DNA from 4 places in the Clostridium intestinale genome. Region 3 is predicted to be linked to each of the others. Evidence: riboswitches for the same ligand, from Rfam matches in the RefSeq annotation. Region 3 holds a riboswitch; each other region holds the start of a gene.
The links. Region 3 has a riboswitch for thiamine pyrophosphate ahead of tenA (thiaminase II). Riboswitches for the same ligand answer to the same signal wherever they lie in the genome.

Region 1: another riboswitch for thiamine pyrophosphate. It lies ahead of thiT (energy-coupled thiamine transporter ThiT); the one in region 3 lies ahead of tenA (thiaminase II).
Region 2: another riboswitch for thiamine pyrophosphate. It lies ahead of thiM (hydroxyethylthiazole kinase); the one in region 3 lies ahead of tenA (thiaminase II).
Region 4: another riboswitch for thiamine pyrophosphate. It lies ahead of thiW (energy coupling factor transporter S component ThiW); the one in region 3 lies ahead of tenA (thiaminase II).

Annotation. Positions count from the first base shown of each region.
Region 1 is NZ_CP121166.1:3,216,247-3,220,466, reverse strand. It holds gene P8F83_RS16565 (YhfM domain-containing protein) at 1-431, shown strand, start outside; gene P8F83_RS16560 (Mrp/NBP35 family ATP-binding protein) at 458-1,309, shown strand; gene P8F83_RS16555 (ferredoxin) at 1,379-1,567, shown strand; gene thiT (energy-coupled thiamine transporter ThiT) at 1,603-2,310, opposite strand; TPP riboswitch at 2,385-2,484, opposite strand; gene P8F83_RS16545 (hypothetical protein) at 2,516-2,725, opposite strand; gene P8F83_RS16540 (PadR family transcriptional regulator) at 2,793-3,245, opposite strand; gene P8F83_RS16535 (DUF3048 domain-containing protein) at 3,521-4,220, opposite strand, start outside.
Region 2 is NZ_CP121166.1:2,298,907-2,303,126, reverse strand. It holds gene P8F83_RS11955 (DEAD/DEAH box helicase) at 1-1,331, opposite strand, end outside; TPP riboswitch at 1,456-1,567, shown strand; gene thiM (hydroxyethylthiazole kinase) at 1,644-2,453, shown strand; gene thiE (thiamine phosphate synthase) at 2,443-3,066, shown strand; gene P8F83_RS11940 (ribonuclease Z) at 3,186-4,094, shown strand.
Region 3 is NZ_CP121166.1:1,358,061-1,362,280, forward strand. It holds gene P8F83_RS07050 (sensor histidine kinase) at 1-1,313, shown strand, start outside; TPP riboswitch at 1,360-1,458, shown strand; gene tenA (thiaminase II) at 1,544-2,212, shown strand; gene P8F83_RS07060 (ABC transporter ATP-binding protein) at 2,213-2,974, shown strand; gene P8F83_RS07065 (ABC transporter permease) at 2,976-3,743, shown strand; gene P8F83_RS07070 (IS6 family transposase) at 3,875-4,220, opposite strand, start outside.
Region 4 is NZ_CP121166.1:134,337-138,556, forward strand. It holds gene sdaAB (L-serine ammonia-lyase, iron-sulfur-dependent subunit beta) at 1-401, shown strand, start outside; gene sdaAA (L-serine ammonia-lyase, iron-sulfur-dependent, subunit alpha) at 405-1,280, shown strand; gene P8F83_RS00625 (hypothetical protein) at 1,308-2,000, shown strand; TPP riboswitch at 2,065-2,174, shown strand; gene thiW (energy coupling factor transporter S component ThiW) at 2,279-2,791, shown strand; gene thiD (bifunctional hydroxymethylpyrimidine kinase/phosphomethylpyrimidine kinase) at 2,797-3,606, shown strand; gene P8F83_RS00640 (DUF3243 domain-containing protein) at 3,697-3,942, shown strand; gene recQ (DNA helicase RecQ) at 4,182-4,220, shown strand, end outside.

The DNA.
Region 1 (4,220 bases), 1.9 Mb from region 3:
TCGATAATGACATAATTCAAAATCTATCTTTTGTAAGAAAACCAAGAGATTTTAGCACCATATATTATGGAAGCATATTGAAAGTTCTTGAAGAGAAGAAGAGTTATTTAAATGATGGCAACAAAAAAATAGGTATAGATATATTGGGAGATGTAGAGTGTACTAAATACATATTATCTAGGGATATAGAGTCTTTTAATAGCGATATGGCTAAGATAACTAATAATGTTAAAATAATAAATGGGAATAAGCAGGATTTTGATGTGATAATAACCGTTAGAAATCAAGGGTATACATCAAAAAAATTCAAAACTAACATAACTATTGAAAATAAGAATGACCATAGCTATGAGATTTATTATGTTTGGGGAGATTATGACCTTAAAGCATGGAGCATTCAAACAAGCACTACAAAACCGAAAGATTGGTAGTATATAGACTAAGGAGGAGTTTTTTTATGTCAAGTTGTTCAAGTTGTGCAAGCAAGGATAGTTGCAATACAAAAGACAAAGGATGTGGAACAAATACAGTGAGTATGAAAGTATTACCTAAATATGGAGAAGTAAAGAATATTATCGGAGTGATAAGTGGTAAGGGTGGAGTAGGTAAATCTACGGTTACAGGACTTATTGCAACTCAGTTAGCTAATAGAGGATATAAGGTTGGTGTTTTAGATGGAGATATAACAGGGCCATCTATGCCAAGATTTTTTGGTATAAATGATAAAAGAGCAGAGATGATTCCGCTGGATAATAATTCAAACTTTAAGTTTAAGCCTGTAGAGAGTAAATTAGGAATAAAGGTTATATCTATGAATTTACTTACTCCAGTAGAAGATCAACCAGTTATTTGGAGGGGGCCTGTTATAACGGGAGTATTAAACCAAATGTATACTGATACAGAGTGGGGGGATTTAGATTATTTACTTATAGATATGCCTCCAGGAACAGGGGATATAGCATTAACTGTAATGCAAAGTTTCCCATTAAAAGAAATTATAATCGTATCTACGCCTCAGGATATGGTTTCTATGATAGTTAAGAAGGTAGTTATTATGGCACAAAAGATGGGAATTAGCATAAGGGGAGTAGTAGAGAATATGTCTTATATTAATTGTGATAGTTGTGATCATAAAATAAAAATATTTAGCAAAAAGTCTGCTGAAGAACATGCAGAATATTTAGGGCTACCACTTTTAGCTGAGCTTCCTATTAATTTAGATTTAACAGAGGCTTTGGAGAATGGTACAGCTGAAGAGTATGTTAAGGAAGATCCACTTTATACATCGGTATTCCAAGGATTATATTAAAATTATTGAATAATATTTCCTTTATGATGACATACTAATTTTGTTAGTAATATCACAGGAGGGAAAAATATGAATGCTATAGTAGATAAAGATACTTGTATAGGTTGTGGATTATGTCCATCAATTTGTCCAGAAGTTTTTGATATGGAGGATGATGGAAAGGCAGGAGTTATCTCAGATCCAGTTCCAGAAGGTGCAGAAGATAGCGCAAAAGAAGCTGAAGAAAGTTGTCCAGTTAATGCAATTAGCATAGAATAATAAAAAAGCAACCGTAAGGTTGCTTTTTTGCTATTTTATGCTAGGTAGTTTTTGTTAGTTGCTTTTACTATTCTGTCTATAGGTAAAAATTTTATTATAACTAAACATATGATACCTTCTACCCCTACTAGTAGTCCATTTACAAAAAGTGAATAGACTATTGGAGACATTCCCTCTGGAGCAAAGCTTCCAAAGAAAGCAACGCCAGATATAAAGTGGCATAAAAATCTGCCAAATATGGCGACAGAAGTTCCGAGTAGCTTATTTTGCTTAAAGAATCCAGCTAGTCCTAGAGCTAAAAATGGAAGTGGATAGTCAAATAGGACTTGTACAGGATGTAGGATATATGGATCCATAAACAAGGTTATTATTCCATATAAGAATCCAGTCAAAAATCCTACTAAAGGACCATACATAAAGGCTATTATTAATATTGGAACCATACTTCCTAAGGTTACGCTACCTCCTTGAGGGAAGTGATAAAGCCTAAATACCTTAAGAACAGTTGCAAGAGCCAAGGCTATTCCAATCCTCGTTATTAATTGTGTAGTTATTTCGATTTTTTTAGCCTTTATAAGTACTATTAAAATAATTACACACCCTATAAGTGCAACTAAAGATAGCGGATGTTTAACTATCTCGCTAGTATTTGCTGGTAGATTAATAAAAATTTCTGCCAAGCTTTGAAAAAATTCTGTAAATATATCTTTAACATAAGTTAAAGCATCAGATAAATAATTCATAAAAACCTCCTTCTTTTTGTGCTTAAAGCGAAGAAGCAAAAAACCGCAACCTAATAAGGTTGCGGCATATTATACTTTAGATACTATCGCTTCCCTACGCTGGTATTAACCAGATCAGGTAAAAGGGTTAATGTAAGACATCTCTCAGCCATTAAGGCACCCCTAGCACATATTATTTTATTATATGCTTATAATATAATAGAAATTAGAAAAAATCAACTAACTTATCATTACTTATTTTATTTTGAGATACAGTACTTTCCTCTATGCCGTAAATGTTTGATGGATTTAGGTTAACTTCAGAACCAACTCTGCTTCCGTAAGGAAGATGAGAAATGGATACATTAACGCTTGTGCCATCTTCAAGTAGAATTACAGCATCATTGGAACTCATATCAATAATTTTACCTTTCATAATAAAAGCCTCCTAAAATAAGAATATACATTTAATATTCTTTATCTTAGGAGACTTTTATATACATTTAATATAAATCTGAGTAAATTATTTTAAATACTTTTAAAGCTTCTTGAATTTTGGGCTTAAGCAATTCTTTTCTTTCTAAAAACTCTGATTCGCCTAAAGGGGTAAGGGTATATATCTTTTGAAATTTCTTTTTTGGATCATCCCATTGACCCTCTATAAGACCTTCTTTTTCGAATTTTTTTAATATTGGATATATTCCTCCGGTTGATGGAACCCATAAACCTTTTGTTTTGTCACCAATCTTATGAGATATATCATTTCCGTTAGAAGGAGATTCACTTAAGATGTATAGTACATAGATAGGTAAAAGGCCTTTAGTAAAAACTTGCCCAACAGCATTATTTTCTTTATGCACTTTTTTTAATTCAGATAGCTTTTGTTTATACTCATTATAGAGCCGCTTTTCTTCTGCTCTAATATCTTCTTTAGTATTAAAGCTTGAATTTTTCATTAAATTATTCCTTTTCCAAAGTTATTCCTATAAGACCAGGTCTGATAGTTGAAAGTTTTAGATATGTAAAATACGTTTTCTGCAATTCTTTTTTAATAATATTATATAGATATTATAGGAAAATGTCTAACCTATATAGAAAATCTTTATATGTATAAGCTCTTATAGAGGTGAAAGTTATTTATAAATTCTGCATTGATAATTGTTAAAAATTATGGAATTCTTTATAGTAAACTAAATAAACTCCTAATAATTAAGGAGTTTATAATAAAAAATTATTCAATTGGGATAGTGACATCGTTAGAAATTATATGCCATATAGTATTACCTTTTGAAAGAGGAATCTCTGTATTGTTTGAATCTAAAAGCATAGTTTTAGAAGAATCTTTCCTCCAAGTACCCTTTACTATTTTCCCTTTAGAAAGTACATAAGCTTCACCTGAGCCATCTAATTTTATATTTAAGCGACCATCTTCTCTAGTTACTATATTTGTTTTTTGTATCACTATATTAGTAAATTTTAAAGCTTGATTTGTATTTGTATCTATGGCTTCTGTTCCATCCATTGATTTTACATAGTAGCCATCTTTAAAAACATAAGATGTGGAATAGTATTTATTTAATTTCAAAATTATCCTATCAAGTGGGTCTAAAAGGGAGTTATCCCAATATTCGTTGCTAAAAACAAGACTATTATTTGGAGTGTAGGACAACTTTTTATCATTTATATATTTCAAAAGTTTTTCTGAGGAGGTATATAAATTGTGAGGTGCTTTTCTCTTGTTGTCTCTACTGAAATAAGAGCCTTGAGCCATTTCGTTTATGCTCATATAGGTGGAGTCTTTCGCTATGGTATCTAGTGCTTCTTGACTTCCTCCACAATGAGCAAATGGGAGATTAATATCTTTTGCAATAGAAATAAAATAAGGTCTTGCACTTCTTACTGGACCTATTTTTTCAACAGAATTTTTATGG
Region 2 (4,220 bases), 940 kb from region 3:
GAAACATCTATTATACCTATATCATCATGTTCAACTCCTGGGATTCTGCATATTGCACCAACTATGTCACCTGGGCGTATCTTTTTCTTTTTTCCACCGTTTAAGTATATCTTAGTAATGTCTTTTGAAACTTCTTTCTTTTTACTAGTAGTAACTTTTTTGAAGTTTTCATTTTTTAGCTTGAAGTCTTCTTTATTTGCAAGAAATTCTTCTCTACTAGGTGGAGAAAGTTTAGGAACTTTATAATTTATATAATCTTGAATTTCTTGAAAGAATCTATCTTCATAAGGAGTCTTAAAGGTTAAGGCAACTCCAGAGTTTCCAGCTCTCCCTGTTCTTCCAATTCTATGTACATACTTCTCTTTTTCCATAGGAAGGTCATAGTTTACAACTAAAGAAACTTTATCTATATCAAGACCTCTTGATGCTATATCAGTAGCTATAAGAAATCTAAACTTACCTGATTTAAACTCATCTATAGTTCTTAATCTTTCTGGCTGAAGCATACCTCCATGAAGTCCTTTTGATGGATATCTTTTACCTTCAAGTTTAGAAATAAGAGTATCTACATTCTCTTTTGTTCTACAGAAAAGTATTGCACTGTCAGGGTTTTCTTTTATAAGTAACTTTTCAAGTAGAGAGAACTTATCTTCATCTTTTACGTCAAAGTATCCTTGCTTTATATTTTCAACAGTAAGCTTGTTTGGAGTTATTTCAACATTTTTAGGAGACTTCATATGTCTATCACAAATTGTTTTAATTTGCTCCGGAATAGTTGCAGAAAATAGCAAAGTGGTTTTCTTTTTAGGAAGATAAGATAAAATTTCTTCAACTTCTTCTAAAAAGCCCATACTTAACATTTCATCAGCTTCATCTAAAACTAAATAATCTATTTCACTTACATTTAAAGTTTCACGCTTAATATGATCTAGAGTTCTACCTGGAGTACCAACAACAACATGAACCCTTTGCTTAAGCTCATTTATTTGATTAGTTATAGGTTGTTTTCCAAAGATAGCTACAGAACGAATTTTGTTGTATCTACCTATGTTATTTATGTCTTCCTTAACTTGAACAGCAAGCTCTCTAGTTGGAGTTAATACAAGTGCCTTAGGATTTTTTATTTCTACATCAATAGATTGACATAGAGGTATTGCAAAGGAGGCAGTTTTTCCACTACCTGTTTGAGCTTTTACAATTAAGTCTTTCTTTTGAAGTACTATAGGAAGAACTTCTTTCTGTACATCTGTAGGATTTGAGTATCCTAATTCCTCTAAAGCTTTTAGAATATTAGGATTTAAATTAAAATCTTTAAAATTAATATTATTCAACAATTTCACCTTTTTCTATAAATTCATAACGTATCTACTATATTAACATTATACCCTATAAAGTAAAATACTTTCTCTTTCTATTGCTTAAGAATTTTTATAGTGCTATTATAAAAATATAACTTAAATAGCACAGGGGTGTTGGATGATAGCCAACTGAGAGTAAGAACTAAATTTCTTTAACCCTAGTACCTGAACTGGATAATGCCAGCGTAGGAAGTGTTTTGTTTAATAGTATTTTATGAAGTTAAACACAATCCTATGGGTTGTGTCTTTTTTGTTTTAAAATAATTTTAATTGAGGTGTTTTTTTATGAAAAATAATGTTGTTCAAGCTTTAAAAGATGTTAGAGAAAAGTCTCCTTTAGTTCATCAAATAACTAACTATGTTACTGTTAATGATTGTGCTAATATAACTTTAGCTATAGGTGCATCTCCAGTTATGGCTGATGATATAAACGAAGTTGAGGATATGGTTAGCATAGCTTCTGCTTTAGTGATAAATATAGGAACACTTAACAGCAATACTGTAAAATCAATGATAGCTGCAGGTAAAAAAGCTAATGAACTTGGAGTTCCAGTTGTTTTAGATCCTGTAGGTGTTGGAGCTACTCCATTTAGAAATAAGGTTGGAGCAGAGTTAATTAAAGAAGTGAAATTTTCAGTAATTAGAGGTAACTTATCTGAAATAAAAAGTTTATATGGAGCTGATGTTAAAACTAAAGGAGTAGACTCTTTAGAAGAAAGTTCTTTAAATGAAGTTGGACTAGCTAGGGAAATTGCAAAAAAATGGGGGACAGTTATCGCAATCACTGGAGCTAAAGATATAATTACTGATGGAGAAAGGGTTGCAATTGTAGAAAATGGACACAAGATAATGTCAAAAGTTACTGGAACAGGATGTATGTGCACAGCTTTAACTGGAGCATTTGCAGGAGTTTGTGAGGATTCATTTACAGCAGCTTTAGCTGGGGTAGTTTCTATGGGAATTGCAGGAGAAAAGGCTCATGAAAGATTAGGAGAAAATGAGGGGACAGGTAAACTAAGATCAAACATTATTGATGAAATATATAACTTGTCTTCAGAAGTTATTTTAGAAAGAGGTAAGGTATATGAACAATAATATAGATTATACAATGTACTTAGTTACCGATAGAGATGTTTTAAAAGGAAGAGACCTTTGTGAAGCTATAGAAGCAAGTATTAAAGGTGGGGTTACATTAGTACAGTTAAGAGAGAAAGATATTAGTTCTTTGGATTTTTATAACTTAGCTGTGGCAGTTAAAAAGATTACGGACAAACATAATGTACCCCTTATTATAAATGATAGGATTGACATTGCTTTAGCTGTTGATGCTGCTGGAGTTCATGTTGGACAAAGTGATATACCTACAAAAGTTGCTAGAAAGATCATTGGTGAAGAGAAGATATTAGGTATTTCTGCCGCAACTTTAGAGGAAGCTAAATTAGCAGAAGCAGAAGGAGCAGACTACTTAGGAATTGGAGCTGTTTTTCCAACAGATACAAAAAAGGATGCTCGCTCAGTATCTATAGATCTTTTGGAGGAGATAAAAAAATCCTTAACCGTCCCTGTGGTTGGAATAGGTGGTATTAACGAAAATAATGCTGAACTATTAAAGGAAAGTAAAATAGATGGGATAGCAGTTGTAAGTGCTATTTTAGGAAAAGATGATATTGAACAGGCGGCTAAGGATATGCTTGCGAAGCTTAAATAAAAGTGTATAATGGGGGACGGTTAAGCAAAAATTTTATGATTAACTGTCCCCAATTTTTTCTCATATATATTACAATATTTAATAAGTTTAGTGCATAATATAACAAGGAGGTGAATATTATGATAGATGTAGCATTATTAGGTTGTGGTGGAGGAATGCCAATGCCAAATAGAAATCTTTCTTCAATTTTATTAAATTATAGAGGCAGAAAGATATTAGTGGATTGTGGAGAAGGAACTCAGGTATCTATGAGAATGGTTGGCTGGGGATTCAAAACCATAGATATTATATGCATAACTCATATTCATGGAGATCATATTGTAGGACTTCCAGGATTACTATCTACGATAGGAAATAGCGGAAGAACAGAGCCTCTAACAATAATAGGACCAGAAGGAATTGAAAATACAGTTAATTCACTAAGGGTAATATGTCCATATCTACCTTATGATATTAAGATAATTGAAAATCCAATTGATACTATAGAGTTAGATAATTTTATTAATATCTCAACTTTAAATCTTGATCATTCAGCTCCTTGCTTAGGATATAGTTTTTATATAAAAAGAGCACCAAAATTTAGTGTTGAAAATGCATTAGAAAATAATATACCGAAAGATATATGGAATGTTTTGCAAAAAGGAAATGAAATAGAGTTTGAAGGTAAAATATTTAATCCATCTATGGTTTTAGGTAGTGATAGAAAAGGAATTAAGTTATCAATAATAACAGATACAAGACCTATAGATGAAATTATAAACTTTGTTAGGGACAGTTATATATTTATATGTGAAGGCACTTATGGTGATGATAATGATCTAGAGAAAGCGATAAAAAATAAACATATGACTTTTAGAGAGGCAGCTAATTTAGCTAAAAATGCAGAGGTAGGGGAACTACTTTTAACTCACTTCTCGCCAGCTATGGAAGAACCAAGTTGGTATTTAGTTAATGCTAAAGATATTTTTGAAAATGTTGTAATAGGGGAAGATAGACTCATAAAAACTATATCTTTTAGGGGCAGTTAAGTATTAGTTATTTAAATAACATATAGGGAAAATGAGGATTTTTATAAATAATAGTTATAAAGTTATGATACTTGTCCATAATTAACTATCAAATAATAAAAAATTTTAAAAGAACTTTTAAGATAT
Region 3 (4,220 bases):
AGTTAAATACAATAAAACTTAAAAACTTAGAGCTTATAAAAAAAGAAGAGGAATTAAACCTAAAAAATGAAACATTAAACTCAATATTAGACAATATTTATGATTGTTTAGCAGTTATAGATGGTAATGGTAGATATTTAAGTTTAAGCAAAACTTTAAGAGATTATATTTACTCAACAACAAATAAAGACCTTACGTATATTGGCGAAACTTTAGATAACGGTTCTGAATACTATGACATACATGGCAACCTACTTTCAAAAGAGGATTTACCAGTTTCGAAAGTCATAAAAGGAATAACAGTAAAAAATCAAATAGTTTTAGTAAAAAAAGATGATAAAAATTCTTATTTAAATTTTACTGCAATACCTATTTATAAGGATAAAGATAATATAAAGTTCTGCATATTAGTTTGCTCCGATGTTACTAAAACCTTTGAATATGAGGTTCAATTAAATATAAAAAATAAAACTCTTCTAAAAGCAGAAAAAGAGAAAAACCTTATTTTAGAGCAGTCTATGAAAATAAAAGATGACTTTCTTTATTTTATTACGCATGAGTTTAAAACACCTATGTCTGTAATAAACTTAGCTATACAAGCAATAGAATCTATTTGTAAAAATGATCTTACTCTTAGAATAAATAATTATTTAAAAGTAATTAAGCAAAATACCAATAGGCAACTAAGATTAGTAAATAACCTTCTAGAAGTTACAAGAATTAATTCTGGTTATATTAAAATACACGAAGATACCTTTGATATTGTATATGTACTAAATTCTTTAGTTAACTCAATACAACTATACGCAAAACAAAAAAATATACACCTTATCTTCATATCGCACATCTCTTCAAAAAATGTATTATTAGATGAAGAAAAATTAGAAAGAATTTTATTTAATCTTTTATCAAATGCTCTAAAATTTACTCCAGAGGGTAAGTCTATTACAGTAAATTTATCTTCAGAAGTTATATCTAAAGAAGAATTACTTGTTATTGAAGTTAAAGATGAGGGCATAGGGATACCTAAAGAAAAACAAAAAGTTATTTTTGAACGTTTCGGACAAGTTGATAGTAGTTTATCGAGTCAAGCAGAAGGGACAGGTCTCGGACTTTATCTTGTTTGTCTGTTGGTTAAAGCTCTTAATGGAAACTTGAAATTAGAAAGTGAGTTAGGAAAAGGGAGTACCTTCACAATAAAATTGCCCATTAATTCGTCTGTACCTAAAGAAAACTTTAATGATTCTTTTGTCTCAAGCGATAGCAGAATAATACAAGCTACAGAAATTGAGTTTTCGGATATTTATTTCTAACTTATACAGATAACTTGACATATTTATCTTTAGAAGGTAAAATTTTATTGTGCACTAGGGGAGCTATTAAGGCTGAGATGAATTTATTCAGACCCTTGAACCTGCACTGGGTAATGCCAGCGAAGGGAAGTGAGAAGTAATATGAAACTTAATCTATCTTAGATTAGTTATTAGATTATTAACTCTTTTCGAAGTGGTATTATCACTACTGCTTTGAAAGGAGTTTTTTTATGCAATTTTCTGAAAGATTATTTTTAAAAGGAAAACCTATATGGAATTCTTGTTTAGAGCATCCATTTTTAAATGAGCTAAGCCAAGGTATACTTCCAGAGGACAAGTTTTGTTTTTATATAAAACAAGATTATGTTTATTTAATAGACTATATAAAATTATTTGCTTTAGGAATGGTTAAATCTAGTTCACTTAAAGATATGCAAGCTTTTTCAAAATGTGCACATACTATAGTAAATATTGAGATGGATGGTCATATCGAGTTTGCTAAAAAATTTAGTATATCAAAAGAAGACTTAGAAGGTACAGAACCCAATTCTAGCAATCTATCTTATACTAAATTCATGCTGCAAGTATCAACAGAAGGCGGTCTTCCAGAACTTACTGCTGCTTTGCTTCCATGTATGTGGAGCTATGCTTATATAGGTAAAGCTTTAATCAACAATAAAAAAGCATTAGCACATCCTCTTTATAGGGAATGGATAATGACATATGCAAGTGAAGAGTATAACAATGAAAATAATTGGTGTATAGAGCTTATGAATAGAATATCAGAAGGATTGCCTGAGAGGCAACTACTAAAATTAGAAGAAATTTTTGTATTATCCTCTAAATATGAGTACATGTTTTGGGATTCATGTTACAAAAAAGAAAGTTGGAGCATTTAGATGAAAGCCTTAGAAATAGAAAATCTAACATTTAAATATAATGATACAAATAAGCTAATCCTAGAAGATTTATCTTTTAATATTAATAAAAATGAGTTTATAACAATAATAGCGCCAAGCGGCACAGGTAAAAGTACTCTTTTTAGACTTATTTTAGGCCTTCTAAAACCTAACAGTGGCTCAATAAGAGTTAGTGATATCAAAGGTAAAAATATAATAGGATACATGCCGCAAAAGGATTCTTTAATGCCTTGGAGAACAATCTTAGATAATGCTGCTATAGGTTTAGAGCTAAATGGACTTAGTAAAAAAGAAGCTAGAAATAAAGTTTCTACATATTTTGAGAGCTTTAACTTAAGAGGCACAGAAAATCTATATCCTCATGAATTATCTGGTGGTATGAGACAAAGAGCTTCTTTTTTAAGAGCGATAGTTAATAATCCTTCATTACTTCTTCTTGATGAACCATTTTCTTCATTAGATGCTCTAACAAGGAGAAAAATGCAAACTTGGTTACTAGATCTATGTCAAAAAGAGAAAAATACTGTTTTTATGATAACACATGATATAGATGAAGCCTTACTTTTGTCAGATAGAATACTAATATGTACAGAGCTTCCATATACAAATTTAAAATCCATAGATGTAAGATTACCTAGACCTAGGAATTATGATACAACTTTGACTCAAGACTTCTTAACTTTAAAAAAGCAAATTTTAAATATTTTAGATAGTTTTGAAAACATTAAGGAGGAGTTTTAAAATGACTATTTTTAAGAAAACTTTCCTCCCTTTTATTATTGGAACCTCTATACTCTTAGCTTGGGAGTTTTTAGTGCCGTTTTTTGATATACCAAACTTCATTTTACCAAGATTCTCAAAGGTAATAGAAGCTTTATGGAATCAAAAGGAGATATTATATAAGCATTCATTAGTAACTTTAGGAGAAGCATTATTAGGTCTTAGTATATCAGTAGTAATAGGTGTATTCTGTGCTTTTTCTATATATTCTTCTAAAAGTATTAGTAAAATATTATATCCTATTATTGTGATTTCTCAAACCATACCTATAATGGCCTTATCGCCAATTATGGTAATGTGGTTTGGATATAGTATATGGTCAAAGGTTTCGGTTGTTATTTTATTTTGTTTTTTCCCAATTGTAGTTAGTACCTTAGATGGACTAAATAGTGTAGACAAAGATTTAGAAGATGTCTTAAAAGCATTGGGGGGAAGCAAAACCCAAATATTTATAAAACTTCACATGAATTCAGTACTACCAAACTTTCTAAGTAGTTTTAAAATATCAGCAACCTACAGTATTGCTGGTGCCAGTATAGGAGAGTGGTTAGGTTCTGATAAGGGACTTGGAATTTATGTAAAAAGAGTAGCTGGTATGCTTCAATCGGATGCAGTTTTTGCTGGTATTTTGGTTTTATCCTTTTTAGGATTGTTTTTGTTTTCAATTGGTCTTTTATTGGAAAAGATTTTATTAAAATATAGAAGAGGAGATTCTGTTAGGTTGTTATGAAAAAATAGCTTAACATTTCGTAGAATTACTCGTTCTTTGAAAATTATATAAGTTTGAATAAATTTTTGTATGGCAAATAAGCCTACAAAAAGTTAGATTTTTGCAGGTTAATCAAAGATATTAAGTTGAGATTAAGCAGCGACAAACCAAGATTTACGATCAATGCTATTGCTAGCGAAGCCTGCAACTTCAGCAGGTGTGAGATTATTTAATGAACCATGAGGCCTAATGAAATTATAGTGAAAGACAAATAAGTATATTAAGTTATTTGCTTTCTCAAAAGAGTTAAACCCTTTTTTAGCTTTATACCAAGCTTTAAATGTTTTGTTAAAAGACTCAATTAAATTGTTTGATATGTCGCTAGACATAGGAGCAACAGGCACATGCTTGTTTTCGCCCAATAGCTTCGCTACAGCTTGGTTATATGAAGGTAGTCTATCAGTTATAAAGTTTGATGGCATTCCAAATTGTTTAGCT
Region 4 (4,220 bases), 1.2 Mb from region 3:
TTGAAGAAGGGGATTTAGGAGATGTACACCCTAATACTGTAAAATGTATAATGAATGGAGTAAGTGGTAGTAACTATTCTATAACAGGCTGCTCAATAGGTGGGGGAAGTATAGTTATAAAAGCTATAAATGATCAAGAAGTTGATTTTACAGGAAGTTATCCTACCTTAATTGTAAATCATAAGGATGTACCAGGAGCAGTATCGAAGGTAACATCACTTTTGTATGAAGATACAATAAATATTGCTTTTATGAAGGTTTTTAGAAGCCAAAAGGGTAAGGAAGCAACTATGATATTTGAAGTTGATAATGAAATTTCAGATAAGGTTTTAAATGGAATAAAAAATATAGACTACATATCAAAAGTTATAAGGATAAATCCTATTAAGGAAGGAGAATAAAAATTGTTAGCAAAAACAGGTGAGGAGATTCTAAGTATATGCGCTGATAAGGGCATTTCACTAAGTGAATATGCTATTCTTTATGAAATGGAAACCTCAGAATTAACTAGAGAAGAAGTAATTAAAATGATGGAGAAAAGTTATGATGTCATGCTGGAAGCTTGCAGACAAGGAATGGAAGAAGAAGTTTTCTCTGTAAGTGGGTTAATTGGTGGAGATGGATATAAAATAAATAAATACTTAAATAGTGGAAAATCCCTTACAGGAAATGTTATTATAAAAGCAATGGCAAGAGCTATGTCCTGTGCAGAAGTAAATGCTTCTATGGGAAAAATAGTGGCATGTCCTACGGCTGGATCTTGTGGTATATTGCCAGCGGTTATTATTACAGCCGTAGAGCAGTTAGAGCTTGATTATGAAGGTGCTATAAAAGGATTGTTTGCAGCTTCTGCGTTAGGAATTATAATAGCTCAAAATGCAACTTTAGCAGGTGCAGAGGGTGGATGTCAGGCAGAGTGTGGTTCAGCCTCTGCTATGGGGGCTGCTGCTGTAGTAGAAATGATGGGGGGAACTCCAGAAATGAGCCTTAATGCTGCGGCTATAGTTTTTAAAAATATCATGGGACTAGTATGTGATCCAGTTGCTGGATTAGTAGAGGTTCCATGCGCAAAAAGAAATGTAGCGGGAGCTGTTAGTGCTCTATCAACAGCTGATTTAGTTATGGCAGGAGTAAACAGTAAGATTCCATTTGATGATGTTTTAAGTGCTATGTATGATGTTGGAAAAAATATGCCTAGTGAACTTAAGGAAACTGCTATGGGTGGAATAGCTATTACAAAAACAGGAAAAAAATTAAATGAACAAGTTTTCGGGAAATAAGCTTAAAGGTTTTAAGGAGATATGAAAATGAATTTTGTTGAAGAAGTTAAAAAATTTGATTTAATTAGAAATACTAAGGTTTATGAATTAGCTAAGCTTGAGGTTTTACTTAAGTTAGAGAAGGTTTATATATGGACTAAAGATGGGCATATAGCTGTTTTATCTTCAAATGCAGGAGAAAAATCTATATACATTTATACTGACAGAGAATTGATAACTTCAGATTATAGTAATTATGAAGAGTTTTCCTTATCTAAGTTTATAATTGTGCTTAAAAATAGAGACAATAATTTTAATAGTTGTTTTATTAATAAAGATACAGAAAGTTCTTCTATTTTATCAGAGAATATTCAATATCTTATAAATAGATATGAAGAGATATATACAAATACAAGTTTTAGAAATACTAATTCCTTAGAGCTTAAGGAAAGAACTTATATAGTTGCTAGAGAAGCTACTGATGAAAATAATATAGATGTTTTAATAAGAAACTCAGGTAATGATAAATACATATACATATATACTGAGGCTGATTTAGCTAAAAACAAGGTGCATATGGAACAATTAAGTGCGTCAAAACTTGTGGGACTAAATAAAGAAAAACTAGGGAAATTAATAACTAATCTTAATAGTAACGGTATTAATAAGGTTATAGTTAATTTTGGAACAAACAATGGTATGGTTGTTGGTATTGAAGAGATAATTAGTTCATTAGCTTAAAACAAGGTTACAGCAATTGCACTATAAATAATTAAATGGTATATTAGATATAGATTAAATTTTAATATTTAGCTAGGGGGGCTGGTGTTGCCAGCTGAGATAGAAAACAAGATTTTCTGACTCTTATAACCTGATCTGGGTAAATCCAGCGTAGGGAAGCATTAGTTTTGTACTAAAATTAGTGTAGCTCTTGCTACACTTTTATTTTTTCTTTTTTATTTATGTACAAAAATATGGCGGATATAAGTCTCCTTGGCTAATTTTTAGGGGGATTAACGATGGAAAAAAGAATTAATGTATCAAGCACTTCAAAAATAGCAATAAGTGGAGTATTAATAGCAATAGGTACAACAACAAGTACTTTATTAACGATTCCTGTACTAGGCGCTAAAATGGCTCCGGTTCAGCATTTTATAAATGTGGTTTCAGCAGTATTATTAGGTCCTTATTATGCAGTATTAAATGCTTTTTCAATATCCTTGCTTAGAAATGCCCTAGGAACAGGTACCTTATTAGCATTTCCAGGAAGTATGGTTGGAGCATTTCTAGCAGCATTAATGTATAAGTACTTTAAGAATATATATGCGTCAGCTTTAGGAGAAGTAGTAGGTACTGGTTTATTAGGTGCATTACTAGCTTACCCAATATATGCCTATATTTTAGGTAAACAAGCTGCATTGACCTTTTTTATAGTGCCTTTTTCGATTAGTTGCGTAGGAGGAGCTATAATAGCATTAATATTTTTAAATATACCTGCCATAAAAAATTTATTAATTAAAGGAAGGGAGTAAATATTATGTTTAAAGCCTTAACTATTGCAGGTTCTGATTCTTGTGGAGGAGCAGGTATTCAAGCTGATATAAAATCATTTTCGGCAAATGGCGTTTATGGAATGAGTGTAATTACGGCTATAACAGCTCAAAGCACTCAAGGAGTTTTTGGAATTCAAGATATAAGCCCAGAAATAATATCAAAGCAAATAGAGGTGCTTTTTGACGATATCTATATTGATGCTATAAAAATAGGAATGGTTTCAAAGATAGAATCTATAAAAGCTATAGCAGAGTCTTTTAGAAAAGTAGATAAACTACCAGTAATAGTATTGGATCCAGTTATGATTTCAAAAACTGGTTTTAAACTATTATCAGAGGATGCTAAGGATACTTTAATTAAAGAGCTGTTTCCTTTCGCTACATTAATAACACCTAACTTACCAGAGGCTGAAGAGATTTTAGGAGTTGAGATTAAGGATATGGATAGCATGAAGGAAGCTGCTACTAAATTATATGAATTAGGTCCCAAATATGTTTTGGTAAAAGGTGGTCACTTAGAAAGTGAAGCTGATGATTTATTATTTGATGGAAAGAACTTTACTGTATTTAAAGGTAGAAGAGTAAATACTATACATACACATGGAACAGGATGTACTTTATCTTCTGCTATTGCAGCAAATTTAGCTAAGGGTATGAATGTAGTTGAAGCTGTTGAAGAAGGAAAAAGATATATAACGGTTGCTATAGAAAATGGATTTGAGCTTGGAAAAGGTGTAGGACCAACTCATCATTTTTACGAATTATATGAAAAAAGTGGATTAAATAAAAAATAATTAATAAATGTACCTATAAATTTAGTATTATAGGTACATTTATTTTTTCTTAAATACTAATAATAAGTTATTATAGGAGGTGAATAGTATATGGAAACTTTAAAAAATTGGAGCAAGTGGAAAGATACTCTTGGCAAAGCTGTTGATTTAGGAGAAACTGTAGGAATGTCAGATGGAACAATAACTAATATTGCTGAAAAGGTTGGAACCTTTTTAGCAAATAATGTTGATCCAAAAACAGAGGAAGAAAGACTTCTTAAAGAGTTATGGGATTCTGCAGATTCAAATGACAAAGAAGTTTTAGCAAAACTTATAGTAAGAATTGCTGATAAATAATTTTTATATTTTAAAGAGCGTTACATATAAATTGTAATTGCTCTTTTTTTGTTGATAAGTTTAATAGGATTTTAATTAAAAATCTTAAAAGTCGATTTTTTTATTAAAATAAGGCAAAAATGATTTAATGAAGCACTGGGTGACGTGCTAAAGGATTAATGTTAAAATAAATCTAATGAAGTCTCTGAGAGACTTCTAAAGTATAGAGGTTAAGAATGAGTTTAGTGTTGGGTGAAGGTATGTTTGAGAAAAATAGGATAGAAGAAGTTTTAAATAAG